Regions from separate parts of the Bacillus paramobilis genome, predicted to be linked through region 1. Evidence: predicted binding sites of a transcription regulator. Region 1 holds the regulator's gene; the other holds the start of a gene.
The links. The regulator CtsR, encoded in region 1, represses protease genes until heat stress. The targets are predictions, from matches to a motif close to ATGGTCAATAAAGGTCAAACA.
Positions count from the first base shown of each region.

Region 2: clpB (ATP-dependent chaperone ClpB) is a predicted target of CtsR. The motif match lies at 2,626-2,646, and genes of this name have one in related genera.

Region 1 covers NZ_CP151108.1:5,176,707-5,197,132, reverse strand. Annotated here, with positions in the region: rRNA gene AABL52_RS26585 (23S ribosomal RNA) at 1-1,627, shown strand, start outside; rRNA gene rrf (5S ribosomal RNA) at 1,677-1,792, shown strand; gene ctsR (transcriptional regulator CtsR) at 2,000-2,461, shown strand; gene AABL52_RS26570 (UvrB/UvrC motif-containing protein) at 2,634-3,182, shown strand; gene AABL52_RS26565 (protein arginine kinase) at 3,187-4,251, shown strand; gene clpC (ATP-dependent protease ATP-binding subunit ClpC) at 4,274-6,709, shown strand; gene radA (DNA repair protein RadA) at 6,806-8,182, shown strand; gene disA (DNA integrity scanning diadenylate cyclase DisA) at 8,186-9,259, shown strand; gene AABL52_RS26545 (PIN/TRAM domain-containing protein) at 9,420-10,529, shown strand; gene ispD (2-C-methyl-D-erythritol 4-phosphate cytidylyltransferase) at 10,546-11,226, shown strand; gene ispF (2-C-methyl-D-erythritol 2,4-cyclodiphosphate synthase) at 11,342-11,818, shown strand; gene gltX (glutamate--tRNA ligase) at 11,910-13,367, shown strand; T-box leader at 13,415-13,661, shown strand; gene cysE (serine O-acetyltransferase) at 13,800-14,465, shown strand; gene cysS (cysteine--tRNA ligase) at 14,446-15,843, shown strand; gene AABL52_RS26515 (Mini-ribonuclease 3) at 15,846-16,253, shown strand; gene rlmB (23S rRNA (guanosine(2251)-2'-O)-methyltransferase RlmB) at 16,250-16,993, shown strand; gene AABL52_RS26505 (NYN domain-containing protein) at 16,997-17,509, shown strand; gene AABL52_RS26500 (RNA polymerase sporulation sigma factor SigH) at 17,577-18,236, shown strand; gene rpmG (50S ribosomal protein L33) at 18,365-18,511, shown strand; gene secE (preprotein translocase subunit SecE) at 18,544-18,723, shown strand; gene nusG (transcription termination/antitermination protein NusG) at 18,855-19,388, shown strand; gene rplK (50S ribosomal protein L11) at 19,556-19,981, shown strand; gene rplA (50S ribosomal protein L1) at 20,159-20,426, shown strand, end outside.
Region 2 covers NZ_CP151108.1:4,100,002-4,103,780, forward strand. Annotated here, with positions in the region: gene clpB (ATP-dependent chaperone ClpB) at 8-2,608, opposite strand; gene AABL52_RS21000 (YjzC family protein) at 2,820-2,999, opposite strand; gene AABL52_RS21005 (Cof-type HAD-IIB family hydrolase) at 3,492-3,779, shown strand, end outside.

The DNA.
Region 1 (20,426 bases):
GAATGCCGGTATGAGTAGCGAAAGACGGGTGAGAATCCCGTCCACCGAATGCCTAAGGTTTCCTGAGGAAGGCTCGTCCGCTCAGGGTTAGTCAGGACCTAAGCCGAGGCCGACAGGCGTAGGCGATGGACAACAGGTTGATATTCCTGTACCACCTCTTTATCGTTTGAGCAATGGAGGGACGCAGAAGGATAGAAGAAGCGTGCGATTGGTTGTGCACGTCCAAGCAGTTAGGCTGATAAGTAGGCAAATCCGCTTATCGTGAAGGCTGAGCTGTGATGGGGAAGCTCCTTATGGAGCGAAGTCTTTGATTCCCCGCTGCCAAGAAAAGCTTCTAGCGAGATAAAAGGTGCCTGTACCGCAAACCGACACAGGTAGGCGAGGAGAGAATCCTAAGGTGTGCGAGAGAACTCTGGTTAAGGAACTCGGCAAAATGACCCCGTAACTTCGGGAGAAGGGGTGCTTTCTTAACGGAAAGCCGCAGTGAATAGGCCCAAGCGACTGTTTAGCAAAAACACAGCTCTCTGCGAAGCCGTAAGGCGAAGTATAGGGGGTGACACCTGCCCGGTGCTGGAAGGTTAAGGAGAGGGGTTAGCGTAAGCGAAGCTCTGAACTGAAGCCCCAGTAAACGGCGGCCGTAACTATAACGGTCCTAAGGTAGCGAAATTCCTTGTCGGGTAAGTTCCGACCCGCACGAAAGGTGTAACGATTTGGGCACTGTCTCAACCAGAGACTCGGTGAAATTATAGTACCTGTGAAGATGCAGGTTACCCGCGACAGGACGGAAAGACCCCGTGGAGCTTTACTGTAGCCTGATATTGAATTTTGGTACAGTTTGTACAGGATAGGCGGGAGCCATTGAAACCGGAGCGCTAGCTTCGGTGGAGGCGCTGGTGGGATACCGCCCTGACTGTATTGAAATTCTAACCTACGGGTCTTATCGACCCGGGAGACAGTGTCAGGTGGGCAGTTTGACTGGGGCGGTCGCCTCCTAAAGTGTAACGGAGGCGCCCAAAGGTTCCCTCAGAATGGTTGGAAATCATTCGTAGAGTGCAAAGGCATAAGGGAGCTTGACTGCGAGACCTACAAGTCGAGCAGGGACGAAAGTCGGGCTTAGTGATCCGGTGGTTCCGCATGGAAGGGCCATCGCTCAACGGATAAAAGCTACCCCGGGGATAACAGGCTTATCTCCCCCAAGAGTCCACATCGACGGGGAGGTTTGGCACCTCGATGTCGGCTCATCGCATCCTGGGGCTGTAGTCGGTCCCAAGGGTTGGGCTGTTCGCCCATTAAAGCGGTACGCGAGCTGGGTTCAGAACGTCGTGAGACAGTTCGGTCCCTATCCGTCGTGGGCGTAGGAAATTTGAGAGGAGCTGTCCTTAGTACGAGAGGACCGGGATGGACGCACCGCTGGTGTACCAGTTGTTCTGCCAAGGGCATAGCTGGGTAGCTATGTGCGGAAGGGATAAGTGCTGAAAGCATCTAAGCATGAAGCCCCCCTCAAGATGAGATTTCCCATAGCGTAAGCTAGTAAGATCCCTGAAAGATGATCAGGTTGATAGGTTCGAGGTGGAAGCATGGTGACATGTGGAGCTGACGAATACTAATAGATCGAGGACTTAACCATATAATATGTAGCAAATGTTATCTAGTTTTGAAGGAATATGCCTTCATAGTTTGGTGATGATGGCAGAGAGGTCACACCCGTTCCCATACCGAACACGGAAGTTAAGCTCTCTAGCGCCGATGGTAGTTGGGACCTTGTCCCTGTGAGAGTAGGACGTCGCCAAGCAATTAAACACGAGTCATTTGACTCGTGTTTTTTCGTGTTTTCTTTTATAATCCATAGTAATTAAAAAATGTGTTTAAATAATTATTATTTTGATTAAATACAAGGGAATGTGGCTAGGATAGTGAATAAGCAAAAGAGTTGCAAATTTTATTAATACGTATATAATTAAAGTCAAAGATAGTCAAAGTCAATAAAGGTGGCGGATAAATGAGAAATATATCTGATATCATTGAGCAATATCTAAAGCAAGTTATTGACTTAAGTAATAATAATGTGATTGAAATCAAAAGAAATGAGATTGCGGATCGATTCGAGTGCGTACCATCTCAAATCAATTATGTAATCAATACCCGTTTTACGATAGAAAGAGGATTTGTAGTAGAAAGTAAACGTGGTGGAGGAGGTTACATTCGCATTATAAAAGTCAAACTGCATGACGATATAGACATTATCGATCAAATGCTTCATATTATTGATCATAGCGTTGCGCAAGGGAATGCAGAGAGTATGATTATACGTTTAATAGAAGAGGGAATCATAACAAATCGTGAAGCTAAACTTATGTTAAGTGTACTAGATCGTTCTGTATTATCAATGGATGTTCCTTCTCGAGATGAACTTAGGGCTCGAATATTATGCGCAATGTTAAGAACACTGAAATATAAATAAATACAGCTTTTGTAAAAGAATAATAACTAAGATATAAGGCAGTTAAATATTGTAGGAGTTTTGAAAAAAGAACACGCACTTTTATTTAAACGAATAAGGGAAAGTGAACAATCTAGTAATGTATGAAAAATATTATGAGATAGATCGTTCCTGTTGTAAAGGTGGGATAGTGATGACTTGTCAAAACTGTAATATAAGACCAGCAACTTTACATTATACAAAAGTAATCAACGAACAGAAGACGGAAGTACATCTTTGTGAGCAATGTGCAGAACAAAGTGGCTATACGTCTTTCTTTCAATCGCCGCAGTCTAACTTTTCATTCCATGATTTATTTGCTGGGTTATTACATGGTGGATCAACAACGTTTGAAGAAGGACAAAATGGGCTTTCGAATACAAGTATATTAAGGTGTCCAGATTGTAAGATGACATATGAGCAATTTACAAAGGTGGGACGTTTTGGATGTGCTTCTTGTTACGATACATTTAAGGAACATTTAAAGCCATTATTAAAACGTCTTCACGGCGGACATACAGATCATTGTGGAAAAATTCCGGAACGTATAGAAGGAAATATTCACTTAAAGAAAGAATTAGATGAACTAAAACTCATTCTGAGACAATACGTACAGAAAGAGGAGTTTGAGAAAGCTGCTGAAGTAAGGGATAAAATTCGAGGTCTTGAAAATCAGCTTAGTGAGCATAGAGAGGGGGAATAGTTCTATGTCACTGGACAAAATTATGAATGAAGCGATTAGTCCATGGATGAAGGGGGATGGCCCTGATTCTGATATTGTTTTAAGTAGTCGAATACGTTTGGCTCGTAATTTTAAAAAATATCAATTCTCTACTATGCAAAACGAAGAAGAAGCTAAACAGATTCATGAATTATTTAAAAAGGAATTTATAAATAAAACGGTAGAACCTTTTGGAGAGTTTGAACTATTAAAAATGAATGAATTAACGCCTCTTCAAAGGAGAGTATTAGTTGAAAAGCATTTAATTAGTCCTAACCTTGCAGGAACAGAATATGGAGCATGTCTATTGTCAGGAAGCGAACATATTAGTGTTATGCTTAATGAAGAAGACCATATTAGGATTCAGTGCTTATTTTCAGGGTTGCAGTTATCAGAGGCCCTTCAAAGTGCCAATCAAATAGATAATTGGATAGAGGAAGAGGTTGAATATGCTTTTGATGAATCACTTGGATATATAACGAGCTGTCCTACTAACGTTGGTACAGGATTGAGGGCTTCTGTAATGATTCACTTACCGGGACTCGTTTTAACGAAAAGAATTAGCCGTATTATACAAGTAATTCAAAAATTAGGGTTAGTAGTAAGAGGAATATACGGTGAAGGTAGCGAAGCGTTAGGTAATATATTTCAAGTGTCAAATCAAATGACGCTAGGAAAATCTGAAGAAGACATTATTGCAGATTTAAAGAGTGTCATTCAACAAATCATACAGCAAGAAAAAATGGCTAGAGAATTAATTGTACAAAATTCAAGTATTGAGCTTGAAGATAAAGTTTATCGCTCTTATGGCATACTAGCAAACAGTCGGTTAATTCAATCTGCGGAAGCGGCCACTTGCTTATCAGATGTACGACTTGGTATTGATTTAGGATATATAAAAGGTGTATCGAGAAATATTTTGACTGAGCTAATGGTTCTTACACAACCAGGTATTTTACAACAATATGCAGGTGGACCTTTAGGACCAGAAGAAAGAGATTATCGAAGAGCAACCTTAATCCGTGAGCGATTACGTATTGAAAAAAACTAAGCGCAAGTAGGAGGCGATTTCTATGATGTTTGGAAGATTTACAGAAAGAGCACAGAAAGTATTAGCTTTATCTCAAGAGGAAGCAATTCGTATTGGGCATAATAATATTGGAACAGAACATATTTTACTTGGGCTTGTACGTGAAGGTGAAGGAATTGCAGCAAAAGCGTTAATTGCTCTTGGATTAAGTCCCGAGAAAGTTCAAAAAGAGGTAGAAGCATTAATTGGACGCGGAACAGAAGCTTCTCAAACTGTACATTATACACCGCGTGCCAAAAAGGTTATTGAGTTGTCAATGGATGAAGCTCGTAAATTAGGTCATTCTTACGTTGGAACAGAACATATCTTACTTGGTTTAATCCGTGAAGGTGAAGGTGTAGCAGCACGTGTTTTAAATAACTTGGGTGTTAGCCTAAATAAGGCAAGACAACAAGTATTGCAACTTCTTGGAAGTAATGAAGCAAGTTCAGGTCACCAAGGTGGTTCTTCAACAAATGCAAATACACCGACACTGGATAGCTTAGCGCGTGATTTAACAGTTGTTGCACGTGAGAATCGTCTAGATCCTGTTATCGGGCGTGGTAAAGAAATTCAACGTGTAATTGAAGTTTTAAGCCGTAGAACAAAAAACAATCCTGTATTAATTGGAGAGCCTGGTGTGGGTAAAACGGCAATTGCAGAAGGATTAGCACAACAAATTGTAAATAATGAAGTTCCTGAAACATTAAGAGATAAGCGTGTTATGACACTAGATATGGGTACAGTTGTAGCTGGAACGAAATATCGTGGTGAATTTGAAGATCGTTTAAAGAAAGTTATGGATGAAATCCGTCAAGCTGGCAACATTATTCTATTTATTGATGAACTTCATACATTAATTGGTGCAGGTGGAGCAGAAGGTGCTATTGATGCATCGAACATTTTAAAACCATCTTTAGCACGCGGAGAATTACAATGTATTGGGGCAACAACTTTAGATGAATATCGTAAATATATTGAAAAAGATGCGGCTTTAGAGAGACGATTCCAACCAATTCACGTTGATGAGCCAAGTTTAGACGAATCAACTCAAATCTTGAAAGGTTTACGTGATCGTTACGAGGCACATCACCGTGTATCTATTACAGATGATGCAATTGATGCAGCTGTAAAGCTTTCAGACCGTTATATTACAGATCGTTTCTTACCAGATAAGGCAATTGACTTAATTGATGAAGCTGCTTCCAAGGTTCGCTTACGTTCTTATACAACACCACCAAATCTAAAAGAGCTTGAAGTGAAGCTTGAGGAAATTAGAAAAGAAAAAGATGCAGCTGTGCAAAGTCAAGAATTTGAAAAAGCTGCTTCCTTACGTGATATGGAACAACGCTTACGTGAGAAGTTAGAAGATACGAAGCGTCAATGGAAAGAGCAACAAGGAAAAGAAAACTCAGAAGTGACAGTAGAAGATATTGCAAATGTCGTTTCTACGTGGACTCGTATACCGGTTTCTAAACTTGCACAAACAGAGACTGATAAATTGTTAAACTTAGAATCGATCCTTCACGATCGTGTTATTGGTCAAGATGAAGCAGTAGTGGCTGTGGCGAAAGCTGTTCGTCGTGCTAGAGCGGGATTGAAAGATCCGAAACGTCCGATTGGTTCATTTATTTTCTTAGGACCAACAGGTGTAGGTAAAACGGAGCTAGCAAGAGCATTAGCGGAATCTATGTTCGGTGATGAGGATGCAATGATTCGCATCGATATGTCTGAGTATATGGAGAAGCATTCTACTTCTCGTTTGGTTGGATCTCCTCCAGGATATGTTGGATATGAAGAAGGTGGACAATTAACAGAAAAGGTTCGCCGTAAGCCATATTCAGTTGTCCTATTAGATGAAGTAGAGAAAGCTCACCCTGATGTGTTTAACATTTTACTACAAGTATTAGAAGATGGTCGTTTAACGGATTCTAAAGGGCGTACAGTTGATTTCCGTAATACAATTGTTATTATGACATCTAACGTTGGTGCAGACGCGTTAAAACGTAATAAACATCTTGGATTTAACGTACAAGATGAGAGCCGCGATTATTCAGATATGAAAGGTAAGGTAATGGATGAACTGAAAAAGGCATTTCGTCCAGAATTCTTAAACCGTATTGATGAAATTATCGTGTTCCATATGCTTGAGAAAAAACATATTCAAGAGATTGTAACACTTATGGTAAATCAGTTAGTGAATCGCTTAAAAGAGCAAGAAATTGAATTGCATTTAACAGAAGGAGCAATTTCAGCCATTGCTGATAAAGGATTTGACCGAGAATACGGTGCTCGTCCGCTTCGTAGAGCAATTCAGAAACATGTAGAAGATAGACTGTCGGAAGAACTTTTAAAAGGTGCTATTGAGAAAGGACAAAAAGTTATCTTTGATGTTGAAGGGGAAACATTTGTCATTCATAGTGCTGAAAAGGTAAAATAAGTATAGACAAACTAAGAGGGCTACGAGATAGCCCTCTTTCTTGTACGAGAAGGATAAACTGTTTATAGATGAAAGTGAAGTGAAATATAAAACGATATGGCTAAAAAGAAAACAAAATTCACATGTCAAGAGTGTGGTTATCAGTCACCAAAATATATGGGGAAATGCCCTGGTTGTGGTCAATGGAATACACTTGTTGAAGAGATGGAACCGGTTGTATCATCAAGACGCCTTAATTATGCCAATGCAATTCAATCAGAAGTAACAAAACCAAGACGCCTAACAGAAGTAGAAACAAAATCTGAGGCACGTATTGAAACGAAATTCCAAGAGTTTAACCGTGTACTTGGTGGTGGGATTGTAGATGGATCTTTAGTACTTATTGGTGGAGACCCTGGTATTGGAAAATCAACATTGCTATTACAGATTTCATCACAATTAGCAGATTCTTCATATGATGTACTATATATATCAGGTGAAGAATCGGCAAAACAGATTAAACTTCGTGCAGATCGTTTGCATGTAAAGGGTAGTAATCTATTTGTTGTAGCAGAGACAGATTTGCAGCGAATTGCTGCACACATTGAAGAGATGAATCCAGCTTTTGTTGTTATTGATTCCATTCAAACGATACATTTACCTGAGGTAACGTCAGCGCCGGGAAGTGTGGCACAAGTACGTGAATGTACAGCGGAATTAATGAAACTTGCAAAAACGAAAGGAATTCCTATTTTTATCGTCGGACATGTAACAAAAGAGGGGGCAATTGCAGGACCTCGTATGTTAGAACATATGGTCGATGCAGTTCTTTACTTTGAAGGAGATCGTCATCATACATATCGTATCTTGCGAGCTGTGAAGAATCGTTTTGGTTCCACGAATGAAATGGGTATTTTTGAAATGAAAGAGCTTGGTCTTGCGGAAGTCTTAAACCCTTCTGAAATTTTTCTTGAGGAAAGACCCGTTGGAGTCGCAGGATCAACAGTAGTTGCCTCAATGGAAGGAACAAGACCGGTTTTAGTAGAAATACAAGCATTAATCTCCCCTACTAGTTTTGGAAACCCTCGAAGAATGGCGACGGGAATTGATCATAACCGTGTATCGCTTATTATGGCAGTGCTAGAAAAAAGAACAGGTTTATTATTGCAAAACCAAGACGCATATTTAAAAGTAGCGGGTGGTTTGAAATTAGATGAACCAGCAATTGATTTAGCTGTGGCTTTAAGTATTGCTTCAAGTTTTAGAGATAAACCTACGACACCAACTGATGCAGTAATAGGAGAAGTAGGATTAACTGGAGAAATAAGAAGAGTATCAAGAATTGAACAACGTGTACAAGAAGCAGCTAAATTAGGATTTCAACGTGCTATTATTCCTAGAAAAAATTTGGGGGGATGGACAATCCCGGATGGGATTGAGGTAGTAGGTGTATCTAATTTAGGGGAAGCGCTTCGTTTGACATTAGGAGGCTAGGCTATGGAAGAAAACAAGCAACGTGTCAAAAGTATGATTAATATTTTACAGCTCGTGGCCCCAGGAACACCACTGCGCGAAGGGATAGATAATGTGCTTCGCGCACAAACAGGGGGACTAATTGTTCTTGGATATAATGAACAAATTAAAAGTATTGTTGATGGAGGATTTCACATTAATTGTGCATTCTCTCCTGCTAGTTTATACGAATTAGCCAAAATGGATGGGGCACTTATTTTAAATGAAACTGGAAGTAAAATTTTAATTGCAAATGCACAGTTAGTTCCAGAGGCATCTATTGATTCTATTGAAACAGGTATGCGCCATCGGACGGCAGAGCGTGTAGCAAAGCAGACAGGTAGTCTCGTTGTGGCTATTTCACAAAGACGTAACGTAATTACACTATATCAAGGGAATTTACGTTATACACTAAAGGATATAGGTGTTATTTTAACAAAGGCAAATCAAGCTATTCAAACGTTAGAAAAATATAAGGCCGTATGGAATGATGGTATTACGAATTTGGGCATTCTAGAATTTGAAGAAGTCGTTACAATGTCCGAGGTGGTTCATGTGTTACATAGTGTTGAAATGGTACTGCGTATTAAAAATGAAATATTGAGCTATATTCATGAGTTAGGAACAGAAGGTAGGTTAATTCGTTTACAACTTACAGAACTACTAGCTGATTTAGAGGCAGAGGCAGCGTTATTAATTAAAGATTATTACCAAGAAAAAACACAAGACCATCATCAAATTTTGAAAAAGTTACAAGAGCTTGCGAACACACAACTTCTAGAGGATAGCGATTTAGTTAAATTGCTTGGCTACCCAGGGCAAACGAGTTTAGAAGAAAGTGTGACGCCGAGAGGATACCGAATCACAAGCAAAATTTCGCGCGTTCCGCCACTTATCATTGAAAATTTAATTAATCGGTTTAAGACTTTGCAAGGTGTTTGTCGAGCGACTATTAATGAATTGGATGATGTGGAAGGAATTGGAGAAGTCAGGGCGAAGAAAATACGAGAAGGCCTAAAAAGAATCCAAGAGCATCTCTATATGAGTAGACACAATTAAGAATATTACATTGATTCCATAATATAACGACACTAGAACACTTTTGGTATATGATATGATATATTGGTAAATAAAACTATTTATAAAAAAACACGTCCGCTTTTGCATTCGGCGTTTTGATTAGCGAAACAATGGTTAATAATGAGTAGGAGGTGGTTGGATGTTAAAACGGATTGTACAGCTCTTCTTTCTAGTAATTGGGGGAGCGTTAGGGATTTACTTAATCCCAAAAGTTATTAATGTATTAGACATCGGTGCCGTTCCTTTATTGGAAGGATCGTATGCTCGTGCAATTATTGGTGCAATTATTTTATTTTTAACAACATTTTGGCTTGTAGATTATATCGTTCAACTTATCAAGCATATTGAAGAGGCTCTTGTAAAGGCGCCTGTAGCGGATGTTTTATTTGGTACATTAGGTTTAATCTCTGGGCTTATTGTTGCGTATTTAATTTTAATACCAATTCGTGAATTTACAATTCCAGTTATTAGTACAGTGTTGCAAGTATTCTTTACTCTTTTACTTGGATACTTAGGATTCCAAGTAGGGTTTAAAAAGAGGAATGAATTGCTAGGATTATTTACACTACCACAACGTGGAAAGAAGAAAAATAATAATAGTGATAATGAAGAAACTGAAACAGAGGTAGAAGAATCTACAACTCATTGGAAAATTCTCGATACGAGTGTAATTATCGACGGACGTATTGCTGATATTTGCCAAACGAAGTTTTTAGAAGGAACAATTGTGATTCCACAATTCGTGTTAGAAGAACTTCAGCACATTGCCGATTCTTCTGATGCTTTAAAACGTAATCGTGGTCGCAGGGGATTAGATATTTTAAATCGTATTCAAAAAGAGATGCCGATTCCGGTAGAAATTTATGAAGGCGATTTCGATGATATTCAAGAAGTGGATAGCAAACTTGTAAAGTTGGCGAAAATCACTGGTGGAACGGTAGTAACGAATGATTTCAACTTAAACAAAGTTTCTGAATTACAAGGGGTAACGGTGTTAAATATTAACGATTTAGCTAATGCAATTAAACCTGTTGTACTCCCAGGTGAAGAACTAAGTGTTTATGTTGTCAAAGATGGAAAAGAACAAAATCAAGGTGTTGCATACTTAGATGATGGCACGATGATTGTAGTAGAAGATGGTAGAGAATATGTAGGTTCACAACTCGATGTGCTTGTTACTAGTGTGTTACAAACATCGGCTGGTCGTATGATTTTCGCCAAACGTAAATTATTAGAAAAAGCATTATAAGTAGAGGATTATTAATATGTATACATTAATTATTCCAGCAGCTGGTCAAGGTAAGCGGATGGGTGCCGATAAAAATAAGTTGTTCTTACTTATTAATGAAGTACCGATTATTGTGCATACGTTACGTGCTTTTGAAACAGATAAAGCGTGCAAAAGTATTATTATGGCAATTAACGAAGAGGAACGTCCTTATTTTGAAGAATTAATGCAGAAGTATCCAATTGAAAAGCCAGTACAATTTATTCAGGGTGGAGCCGAAAGACAAGATAGTGTATATAACGCCATTCAGCATACTAGTGATGTTGAGTATGTTCTTGTACATGACGGTGCGCGTCCATTTGTAACGAATAAAGTGATTCAAGATGTATTAACTGCAGCGGAAAGATATGGAGCATCCATTTGTGCGGTACCAGTGAAAGATACAGTTAAGAAAGTAGAGCAGGATATCGTTGTTGAAACGGTAGAAAGATCTCAGCTTAAAGCTGTACAAACACCACAAGGGTTCGCTGTTTCTCTTTTGTTAGAAGCTCATAGAAGTGCGAAACAGAGTTGTTTCCTTGGTACAGATGATGCAAGTCTCGTAGAACGTATCGGGAAGCAAGTAGGTGTAGTAGAGGGGAGTTACTATAATATTAAAGTGACGACTCCAGAGGATTTATTAATTGCTGAAAGTTTCCTTCATGTTCAAAAGAAATGACAGTGATGATTATAGCGAAGAAAAGCTCGGCAACAGCCGGGCTTTTCTTTATAAGGATAGCGATATAATATAGAATCATAAAGCTATGTAGTTTAGCTTGAGGAGGATGTAAAAAATGTTTCGAATTGGACAAGGTTTTGATGTGCATGAATTTGCGGAAGGCAGACCGTTAATTATTGGTGGAATTACAATTCCTCATGAGAAAGGATTAATTGGTCATTCAGACGCAGACGTATTGTTACATACGATTGCAGACGCATGTTTAGGTGCAATTGCAGCTGGGGATATTGGAAAGCATTTCCCTGATACAGATCCTGCCTTTAAAGATGCTGATTCAGCTGTATTGCTGCAAAAGGTTTGGGAATTTGTACGTGAACAAGGTTACGAGTTAGGGAATCTAGATTGTACAATTATTGCTCAAAAGCCAAAGATGGCACCACATATTGAAAGTATGCGTCAACGCATTAGTGAACTATTAGAAACGTCTATTGATAATATCAATGTAAAGGCAACAACAACAGAAAAATTAGGATTTACAGGTAGAGAAGAAGGAATTGCTTCTCAAGCAGTTGTTTTATTACAGAAAAAATAATATGGTTTTTAATTCGTAAGATGGATAATCACATTTGTTTGGTGTACAATTATAGAATGTGTTGACATTAAGAATGGAAGGTGTACCAATTATGGAAAAGCAAGTGAGAGTGCGCTATGCGCCAAGTCCAACAGGACACTTACATATCGGAAATGCGCGTACGGCATTATTTAATTATTTATTTGCTCGTCATCAAGATGGTAAGTTTATTATTCGTATTGAAGATACTGATGTAAAACGTAATGTTGCTGGTGGAGAAGAAAGCCAATTAAAATACTTGAAATGGCTCGGTATGGACTGGGATGAAGGTGTTGATGTTGGTGGTGAATTTGGACCATATCGTCAAACAGAGCGTTTAGATATTTATAAAAAATTATATGAAGATTTACTAGAGCGTGGTTTAGCTTACAAATGTTATATGACAGAAGAAGAGCTAGAAGCAGAACGTGAAGGGCAAATCTCTCGTGGTGAAACACCTCGTTACGCAGGTAACCACCGTGATTTAACTGAAGCACAAGTGAAAGAATTTGAAGCTGAGGGACGTATTCCAAGTATTCGTTTCCGTGTGCCAGCTGACCGTGATTACACATTTAAAGATATCGTAAAAGATGAAGTTGCATTCCATTCAAATGATTTCGGTGATTTCGTTATCGTGAAAAAAGATGGAATTCCAACTTATAATTTTGCGGTAGCAGTAGATGATCATTTAATGGAAATTACACACGTACTTCGTGGTGATGATCATATTTCAAATACGCCAAAACAAATGATGATTTATGAAGCTTTCGGTTGGGATATCCCGCAATTTGGTCATATGACTTTAATTGTAAATGAAAGCCGTAAAAAATTAAGTAAGCGTGATGAATCTATTATTCAATTTATTGAGCAATATAAAGAGCTTGGATATCTTCCAGAAGCAATCTTTAACTTTATTGCACTACTAGGTTGGTCGCCAGTAGGAGAAGAAGAAATCTTCTCTCAAGAAGAGTTTATCAAAATGTTCGATGCAGCTCGTTTATCAAAATCGCCTGCATTATTTGATTCTCAAAAATTAAAATGGATGAACAACCAATATATGAAAAAGCAAGACTTAGATACGGTGGTAGAATTAAGCTTACCGCATCTAGTGAAAGCTGGACGTATAGGTGAAACTTTAAGTGAACAAGAACAAGCTTGGATTCGTGATGTAATTGCGTTATATCATGAACAAATGAGTTTTGGAGCTGAAATTGTAGAGCTTTCTGAAATGTTCTTCAAAGATCATGTTGATCATGAAGAAGAAGGACAAGAAGTATTAAAAGGTGAACAAGTACCAGAAGTACTTCGTGCATTTGCTGGTCAAGTAGAAGCACTAGAAGAGATGGAACCAGCAGCAATTAAGGCGGCTATTAAAGCAGTTCAAAAGGAAACAGGTCATAAAGGTAAAAACTTATTTATGCCAATCCGTGTTGCAACTACTGGTCAAACACATGGTCCAGAGCTTCCTAATGCTATTGCACTTCTTGGAAAAGAAAAAGTTTTAAATCGTCTTCAAAAAGTAATTGGTTAACATTTTCTAGGTTTAGAAATATAATAAGTATACTTAAAACCTAATAAGGAAAAGCGACGAGAAGGAGAAGTAGAAAATCAGGCTTTTTACAGAGAGAACCACCTTTAGGCTGGAAGTGGTTTATAAGCGGATTTTTGAAATGCCCCTTCGAGTCTTCTGCTGAACAGCAAATTGTTTTGCGAAACGTCTTAGGGCGTAAAGTAAGCAGAAGCGGTGTACACCGTTATCAGAGATGAGTTTGAGGCTTTTTTTAGCCTAAACAGAGTGGAACCGCGCTTATAAGGCGTCTCTGTCAATATGACAGAGGCGTCTTTTTTTATACCGTAAAACTGGGTATGAGTATAAGTTTTATCTGCGTGTATAAAGGTTTAGGAAGATAAGTAGGGATTTAGTTCGCTCGAAAAAGCAGCCCATAAAGGGGAGGGAACGTCGATGTTTCAGAGGCTTCGGGAAGATATTGAAGTCGTTTTTGAACAGGATCCAGCGGCAAGAAGTTATTTCGAAGTCATTTTGACTTACTCTGGATTACATGCAGTTTGGGCCCATCGAATTGCACATTCTTTTTATAAAAAGAATTTCTTCTTTATTGCACGTTGGATCTCACAAGTTAGTCGTTTCTTTACTGGCATCGAGATTCATCCAGGAGCAACAATTGGTCGTCGTTTTTTCATAGACCATGGAATGGGGGTTGTAATTGGAGAAACGTGCGAAATTGGCGATAATGTAACAATCTATCAAGGGGTTACATTAGGTGGTACGGGTAAAGAAAAGGGAAAGAGGCACCCTACAATTCAGGATAATGTATTAATTGCAACAGGTGCTAAAGTACTAGGTTCTATTACAGTTGGAGAGAACTCTAAAATTGGAGCAGGGTCTGTTGTATTAAAAGAAGTCCCTGCACATTCTACAGTTGTAGGTATACCTGGCCGAGTCGTTATTCAAAATGGAGTAAAGATCGGTCAAGAATTAAATCATTCTGACCTTCCAGACCCAATTTTTGATAAGTTAAAGGTCATGGAAGTAGAACTTGATAAATTGAAAAAACAACTTGAAGTAAAGGTAGAAAGGAAGGGTAAAAATGACTATTCACATTTATAATACGTTAACGCGTCAAAAGGAAGAGTTTACTCCATTAGAAGAAAATAAGGTAAAGATGTATGTGTGCGGACCTACAGTTTATAACTATATTCACATTGGGAACGCAAGACCACCTATGGTATTTGATACGGTACGCCGTTATTTAGAATATAAAGGTTATGATGTGCAGTATGTATCTAACTTTACTGACGTAGATGATAAACTAATTAAAGCAGCAAATGAATTAGGGGAAGATGTGCCGACAATTGCGGACCGTTTCGTTGAAGCGTATTTTGAAGATGTAACGGCACTAGGTTGCAAACATGCAACAGTTCATCCGCGTGTAACGGAAAATATGGACATTATTATTGAATTTATTCAAGAACTTGTGAATAAAGGATATGCATATGAATCAGAAGGTGATGTGTACTTTAGAACGAAGGAATTCGAAGGGTACGGTAAATTATCACATCAACCAATCGCAGACTTACGTCACGGTGCACGCATTGAAGTAGGAGAAAAGAAACAAGACCCTCTTGATTTTGCTTTATGGAAAGCTGCGAAAGAAGGAGAAATCTTCTGGGAAAGCCCTTGGGGGAACGGTCGTCCGGGCTGGCATATTGAATGCTCGGCAATGGCGCGTAAATACTTAGGAGATACAATCGATATTCATGCTGGTGGTCAAGACTTGGCATTTCCTCATCATGAGAATGAAATTGCACAGTCTGAAGCATTAACAGGAAAAACATTTGCACGGTATTGGATGCACAATGGATATATTAATATTAATAATGAGAAGATGTCTAAGTCACTGGGGAACTTCATTTTAGTTCACGATATCATTAAGCAATATGATCCGCAGCTAATTAGATTCTTTATGTTATCGGTACATTACCGTCACCCAATTAATTTCAGTGAAGAGTTATTACAAAGCACAAATAACGGACTGGAAAGAATTAAAACGGCTTACGGTAACTTAAAACACCGTATGGAAAGTAGTACTGAGTTAACAGATCATAATGAGAAATGGTTAGCTGAACTGGAAAAATTCCAGACTGCATTTGAAGAAGCGATGAATGATGACTTCAACACTGCTAATGCAATCACTGAATTATATAATGTAGCAAATCATGCAAATCAATATTTACTGGAAGAACATACGTCTACAGTTGTAATTGAAGCATACGTAAAACAACTTGAAACATTATTTGATATTTTAGGGCTAGAATTAGCGCAAGAAGAGTTGCTTGATGAAGAAATTGAGGCACTTATTCAAAAGCGGATTGAAGCTCGTAAAAATCGAGATTTTGCATTATCAGATCAAATTCGTGATGATTTAAAAGATCGTAATATTATTTTAGAAGATACCGCTCAAGGTACAAGATGGAAAAGAGGATAAGAATGATTGATGCAAAGCAATTGAACAGCTTAGCGTTAGCATATATGGGTGATGCGGTATATGAACAATATATCCGCTATCACCTACTCCAAAAAGGGAAAGTTCGTCCTAACCAATTACATCGATTAGGGACAAACTTTGTTTCGGCAAAAGCACAGGCGAAAGTTGTTTATCATTTATTAGAGACAGCATTTTTAACTGAGGAAGAAGAAGCGGTACTAAGAAGAGGGCGTAATGCAAATTCAGGTACTGTTCCGAAAAATACAGATGTACAAACATATCGATATAGTACAGCCTTTGAAGCGCTAATTGGCTATCATCATTTATTAAATAATCGCGAAAGATTAGACGAAATTGTATATAAGGCAATTGCTATTTTAGAAGAAAAGGAAGGGGGCACATCATCATGAGTAGTGAATATATTATCGGACGTAACCCTGTAATTGAAGCGTTACGATCAGGAAGAGATATTAATAAAATTTGGATTGCAGAAGGTGCTGCCAAAGGACAAGTACAAATTGTACTAGCACTAGCGAAAGAAAATAAGGTTATTTTACAACATGCACCAAAGAAGAAGTTAGATCAATTAGTTGAGGGGAACCATCAAGGTGTAATTGCTCAAGTGGCTGCGTATCAATATGCTGAGCTAGAAGATCTATTTAAAGTAGCAGAGAAGCGTAATGAAGATCCGTTTTTCTTAATTTTAGATGAAATTGAAGACCCGCATAACTTAGGTTCTATTATGCGTACTGCGGATGCAACAGGAGCTCATGGAATTATTATTCCGAAAAGAAGAGCTGTGGGACTTACAGCGTCAGTTGCAAAAGCATCTACTGGAGCAATTGAATACATTCCTGTTGCACGTGTAACGAATTTATCTCGTACAATCGATGAATTAAAAGAACGTGGACTTTGGATTGCTGGTACAGATGCAAAAGGGAAAACGGATTACCGTAATTTAGATGGTAAAATGCCAATTGGATTAGTAATTGGAAGTGAAGGAAAAGGTATGAGTCGTATTATTGGTGAAAAATGTGATTTCCTAATTACTTTACCGATGGTCGGTAAAGTTACATCCTTAAATGCTTCAGTAGCCGCAAGTTTGTTAATGTATGAGGTATATCGTAAGCGTCACGAAATTGGTAAATAAAAAATGAACGATATTTTAATCGTTGACGGTTACAACATTATCGGAGCTTGGGGAGACTTGAAGAAACTACGGGATGTAGATTTGCAATCATCAAGGGATGCACTGATTGATAAGATGGCGGATTACCAAGGATACACTGGTACAAAAGTAATGATAGTCTTTGATGCTTATACAGTACAAGGTATTGAAAAAAAGATGAAACAATCGCGTGTGGAAGTCATATTCACGAGGAAGAATCAAACTGCAGATGAAAAGATAGAGCAACTAGCGATTGAGCTTAGAAATATAAATACGCAAATATATGTTGCGACTTCTGATTATACGGAACAATGGGTTATATTTGCGCAAGGTGCTCTTCGGAAATCGGCACGTGAATTAGAGTTGGAAGTACAAGCGATGGAGCAACAAGTAAGAAGGCGTACGCAAGACACAAAAGAAAAGCAACCCGCCATGCGAAAGATATTTAGTAAAGATATTACAGAAAAATTAGAAAAATTAAGAAGAGGAGAGCGTTGAAGCATTGACGCTCTTTATCTTTTTACTGTATAATATTGCTAAATAAATAGCGGTCGGAGGGATCAAGGTGGAAGCAGGCTTCGTAAGTGTAGGCGACGTTACATTTCGTGATTTAGAGGATGAGGCAATCGTTGAGTTAGTTCGAAAAGGTAATACTGACGCTCTAGAATATTTGATTCACAAATATAAGAACTTTGTTCGCGCGAAATCAAGATCTTATTTCTTAGTGGGTGCCGATCGAGAAGATATTGTTCAAGAAGGTATGATTGGATTGTTTAAAGCGATTCGTGATTATAAAGAGGACAAGCTGTCTTCATTCAAAGCATTTGCTGAACTGTGTATCACTCGACAAATTATTACCGCTATTAAAACAGCAACAAGGCAAAAGCATATTCCGTTAAATTCATATGTGTCTTTAGATAAGCCGATTTATGATGAGGAATCTGATCGGACGTTATTAGATGTTATTTCGGAAGCAAAGGTAACAGATCCTGAAGAAATGATTATAAGTCAGGAAGAATATACAGACATAGAATCTAAAATATCTGAATTATTAAGCGATTTAGAAAGGAAAGTTCTTTCTTTATATCTAGATGGTCGTTCTTATCAAGAGATTTCGGAACAGTTAAATAGACATGTGAAATCTATTGATAACGCTTTACAGAGAGTCAAGCGGAAATTGGAACGATATATGGAAATGAGAGAGAGTACCACTTTAAATTCATAACAAATACTACAGGTGTAAAAAATCACCTGTTTTCTTTTTGTAGAGAGTACAAAAGGCATGTCATTGACATTGTCTTTTGTTGTATGATACATTTTTAGGGACATAATGTTACAAGGTTGGTGTAACTAATGAGGAAAAAAGTTGTACTCTCATGTGAAGAGTGTAAAAATCGAAACTACTCTACGATGAAAGATACGAGCTCAGTAGAGCGACTTGAAATAAAAAAGTTTTGTAAAACATGCAATCAGCATACAGTTCACAAGGAAACAAAATAAATAATTGAAATAATACACTGGAGGTCCCGTAGATGCGTTTAACGAACTTTTTCGGCGATGTAGGTCGCGAAATGAAAAAAGTAAGTTGGCCTAAAAAAGATGAATTACTCCGTTCAACAGCGACTGTTATCGCTACAGTTGTCTTCTTTGCGATTTTCTTCGCAGTGGTTGATATGGGCATTTCTTCTTTAATTCGGTTAATTCTTGGTTAATTCTTGAATAAGAAGCACTTATCCATGATATAATGTTATTTATAAGAACTGTGTAAAAGCCCGGTGAACGGGTTTTTTCATTTGCGCAAAAAAATGTACGTCAGGGAGGGAAGGACGCTCGTCCTAAATGAATGGAAAAAAGTTGGTATGTTGTCCATACTTATTCTGGATATGAAAATAAAGTAAAAGCAAACCTAGAGAAACGTGTAGAATCAATGGGTATGCAAGATAAAATTTTCCGTGTTGTTGTCCCGGAAGAAGTAGAAGTAGAAATGAAAAACGGTAAAGAAAAATTAATGAAAAGAAAAGTGTTCCCAGGTTATGTATTAGTAGAATTAATCATGACTGATGACTCTTGGTATGTTGTACGTAACACGCCAGGTGTAACTGGGTTCGTTGGTTCTTCTGGTTCTGGATCTAAACCATCACCTCTATTAGAAGAGGAAGTTGTTACCATTATGAAGCATATGGGAATGGACAACGAAGTGGTTGATTTCGACTTTGAACTTCATGAAACAGTGCGTGTAAATGAGGGACCATTCGCAGATTATACAGGTGCTATTGAAGAAATTGATGTGGAGAAGAAAAAGGTTAGCGTGCTTGTGGACATGTTTGGTCGCGAGACTCCAGTTGAGCTTGACTTCCATCAAATTGAAAAATTATAAAATGAAACTTGAAATGAATTGTAAAAAGTGATAATATCTTTTAAGTCAGTACGTCTTCGTTATCGGAGACGTTTTTTGAAAGATTTTATCCTTACAGATAAAATATGACGTGGGAGGGCAAATCACTGTCCAATTGACCACATCACGGACTTAAGGAGGTGTGTCTCGTGGCTAAAAAGGTAATTAAAATGGTAAAGCTTCAAATTCCTGCAGGTAAAGCTAACCCAGCTCCACCAGTTGGTCCAGCATTAGGACAAGCAGGTGTTAACATCATGGGCTTCTGTAAAGAGTTTAACGCTCGTACAGCTGATCAAGCTGGTCTTATCATCCCTGTTGAAATTACGGTATTTGAGGACCGTTCATTCACTTTCATTACTAAAACTCCTCCTGCTGCTGTTCTTCTTAAGAAAGTAGCTGGTATTGAGTCTGGTTCTGGTGAACCAAACCGTAATAAAGTGGCAACTGTTAAGCGTGATAAAGTACGCGAAATCGCTGAAACTAAAATGCCTGACCTAAACGCTGCTAGCGTAGAAGCTGCAATGCGTATGGTTGAAGGTACTGCACGCAGTATGGGCATCGTTATCGAAGACTAATTCGATTTGTTTTTTTAAAAAGGTTGCGGGTCTGGAATTCCAATTCGCAACCTTTATTATCGTAAATGATTATCGTTTTTAAATAAATGGATGGCGCGCATCCTCAGGTTATACCTGAAAATAAGCGTAAACGTGGGAGGTTATTCCGCTAAAACCACATTCGAGGAGGAAATAAAAATGGCTAAAAGAGGTAAAAAGTACGTAGAAGCTGCAAAGCTTGTTGATCGTGCAACTGCTTACTCTGCAACAGAAGCAGTAGAATTAGTAAAGAAAACAAACACAGCTAAATTTGATGCGACTGTAGAAGTTGCATTCCGTTTAGGTGTTGACCCTAAGAAAGCTGACCAACAAATCCGTGGTGCAGTTGTTCTTCCACACGGTACTGGTAAAGTACAACGTGTATTAGTATTCGCTAAAGGTGAAAAGGCTAAAGAAGCTGAAGCTG
Region 2 (3,779 bases), 1.1 Mb from region 1:
TTTTATTTTACTTTACATGAACGACTAATTCATTATTTTCTACATCAACCACTACATGACTATTGTCAGTAATTGTTCCTGCAATTAATTCTCTCGCTAATTTCGTTTCCACTTGACGCTGTACATATCGTTTTAATGGACGAGCTCCGTACATCGGATCAAAGCCAGCTTCTACAACAAATTCTTTTGCTGCATTTGTTAATTCAACTGTAATATGACGGTCAGCTAAACGACCTTGTAATTCTTTTACAATTTTATCAACAATACCTTTAATTTCATTCGTTGTAAGAGGTTTGAATAAAATAATTTCATCGACACGGTTTAAGAACTCTGGTCGGAAATGTCCTCTTAATTGCCCCATTACAAGTTCTCTTGATTCTTCTTTAATGGAGCCATCTTCTTCTAATCCATCTAATAAATGAGCAGATCCAATATTTGAAGTCATAATAATAACCGTGTTTTTAAAGTCTACTGTTCTTCCTTGCGAATCTGTAATGCGTCCATCATCTAACATTTGTAATAAAATGTTGAATACTTCTGGATGTGCTTTTTCGATTTCGTCTAACAAAATAACTGAATACGGTTTACGTCTTACCGCTTCTGTTAATTGACCGCCCTCTTCATATCCTACATATCCAGGAGGCGCACCAATTAAGCGTGACACAGCGTGTTTCTCCATATACTCAGACATGTCGATACGAATCATTTGCTCTTCACTATCAAATAAAGACTGTGCTAACGTTTTTGCAAGTTCTGTTTTACCAACACCTGTCGGTCCTAAGAAGATGAAGGAACCAATTGGACGGTTCGGGTCTTTAATACCAGCGCGTGCACGAAGAACTGCGTCTGATACTAAACTTACCGCTTCCTCTTGTCCGATGACACGTTCTGATAAAATTTGCTCTAAACGTAGTAATTTCTCGCGTTCACCCTCGACGAGTTTTGCGACAGGAATACCAGTCCAGCGTGAAACAATATCAGCAATCTCTTCTTCACTTACTTCCTCACGTAACAAACGATTTTCTTGTTTATTATGTGCGCCCATTTCTTCTGCTTCTTTTAACTCTTTTTCAATTGCAGGAATTTTCCCATGGCGAAGTTCCGCTGCTTTATTTAAATCGTAATTACCTTCCGCTTCTTCTAATTCACGGCGCAGACGCTCTAAATGTTCACGTAAATCACGAACTTTGTGAATATCTTCTTTTTCTTTCTCCCATTTCGCTCTCATACCACTTGCAACTTCTTTTAAATCTGATAATTCACGTTGCAACGTTTTTAGACGTTCTTGGCTACCAAAGTCCTTCTCTTTTCCAAGAGCTGCTTCTTCAATTTCCAGCTGCATAATGCGGCGCGTTACTTCATCTAATTCTGTTGGCATAGAATCAATCTCTGTTCGAATCGTTGCACACGCTTCATCAACAAGATCAATTGCTTTATCTGGTAAGAAACGATCCGAAATATATCGATCTGATAAAACAGATGCTGCTACAATCGCACGGTCATGAATATTTACACCGTGATAAATTTCAAAGCGCTCTTTTAAACCACGTAAAATGGAAATTGTATCTTCAACAGTTGGTTCTTCTGCTAATACTTGTTGGAAACGTCTTTCTAGCGCTGGATCTTTCTCAATATATTTACGATATTCATCTAATGTTGTCGCCCCGATACAATGTAGTTCACCACGCGCAAGCATCGGTTTTAACATATTTCCTGCGTCCATCGCACCTTCTGTTTTACCAGCGCCGACGATTGTATGAAGTTCATCAATGAATAATAAAATGCGGCCTTCACTCTTTTTAATTTCATTTAATACAGCTTGCAGGCGCTCTTCAAACTCACCACGGAATTTCGCTCCAGCTACAAGCGCACTCATATCTAATGCAAAGATGGTTCTATCTTTTAACCCTTCTGGTACATCCTTTTTCACAATACGCTGCGCTAATCCTTCAACGATTGCTGTTTTACCAACACCTGGCTCACCAATTAAAACTGGGTTATTTTTCGTTTTACGTGAAAGAATGCGAATTACGCGGCGAATTTCACTATCGCGGCCGATAACAGGATCAATTTTCCCTGCTCTTACTTCCGCCACTAAATCACGTCCATATTTTTCTAACGCTTCATAAGTTGCTTCTGGATTTTGACTAGTCACTCTTTGATTCCCCCGAACTGTCATTAACGACTGTAATAAGTTATCTTTCGTAATATGAAATCTTGTAAGTAATTGATTTATATCGCCTTTTTCTTCTGAAAAAGCAAGCAATACATGTTCAACTGAAATGTAGTCATCTTGCAATTTCTCTGCTTCTTTTCCTGCTCTTACAAGTAGTTGTTGCAGAGCACCTGTTATATATAATTTGCCTGCTTCTGCACCACTTCCCGTTACAGAAGGCTTTTTCTTAATTAAACTTTCAGCACCTTGTTTTAACGCTTCTATATCGACATTCATTTTTTGAAAAATACGCACTGCTAACCCATCTTGCTCTTCTAATAATGTAAACAAGAGATGAGCAGTATCTACTTCTTGATGATGATGAGATACCGCTAAAGATTGGGCACTCATAATCGCCTCTTGTGTTTTTGTTGTCATTTGATTTAAGTCCATCTTTACAGTCCTCCAAATGTTTGACTTTCTTTGACCTTTGATTTGATTATACGCCAACTGACTTTTTTATACAATAATTTTGCTTATGTATTTTCAAACTTATTATTGGAAAAAGAAAAAGGGAACATTCATCATACAATTGAAAAATATACGGTAAATGAAATTATAATGTGTAACGACAAAAAAGCCGCAATAATGATTGCGGCTTCTGTTACGGTTTTCTTTTATATGTCCACTGACGGTTATGATTCGTGTTATCCGGAAACTTTTCACCGGCAGTTAATTTCACCATTTGCGGATCTTTTACCATACTTCCTGTTTCACCAATTTCTACGTAAATGCCATCATTTGGCGCTTTTTGTCCAGAACGAAACCTGCGATTTTGTCCCATTTCCATTCTCCTTCCATGACGTCTTTGCCTCATTAGTATAACCATTTTAATAGAAAGCTTTTCTGTCATGTTTAGGAAACAAGTACTACATTTCGTTCTTGTACATATACATGAATGACACAAGCTTAGGAAGGGATTTCTTTCCTATTTGTAGAAAAAAAAGAAACCAACCTACTATAGGCCAGTTTCAAAGGAGAGTCAAACATATACGAGAAGATTACATGTTCATTATAAACTTCCTCACACGAGCAATGTAACCCTTTTCACAATTTGTACATAATGAAAGAAACATTGTTTGAACTTTCTAAAAAGACGTTGACTTTTCTTAATTTCCAGCGAGAAATAGTAGACACCGTAGCGCTTTGCGACGTAAGATGGATATATAGTGAAGTTTCCATCTTTGGTGGTCTCACCCAGCTTAACCTCTTATTTCTGCATATTAAAAACGGAAATACAGATAGAAACAAAAAAATTATTATAAGAGGTGAAATTATGAATAAACAGCATTTAATCGCATTAGACTTAGACGGTACTTTATTGACAGACAACAAAATAATTTCCACTCGAACAAAACATACAATTGCAAAAGCAAAGGAACAAGGACATATTGTCGTTATTTCAACAGGGCGTCCATTCCGTGCTAGTTTTGATTACTATAAAGAACTTAGTCTGAATACACCGATCGTAAACTTTAACGGCGCTTACGTACATCATCCTCTTGATTCAAAGTGGGGAACACATCACTCTCCTCTTGAGCTAGCAACAGCACAAGAAATTGTC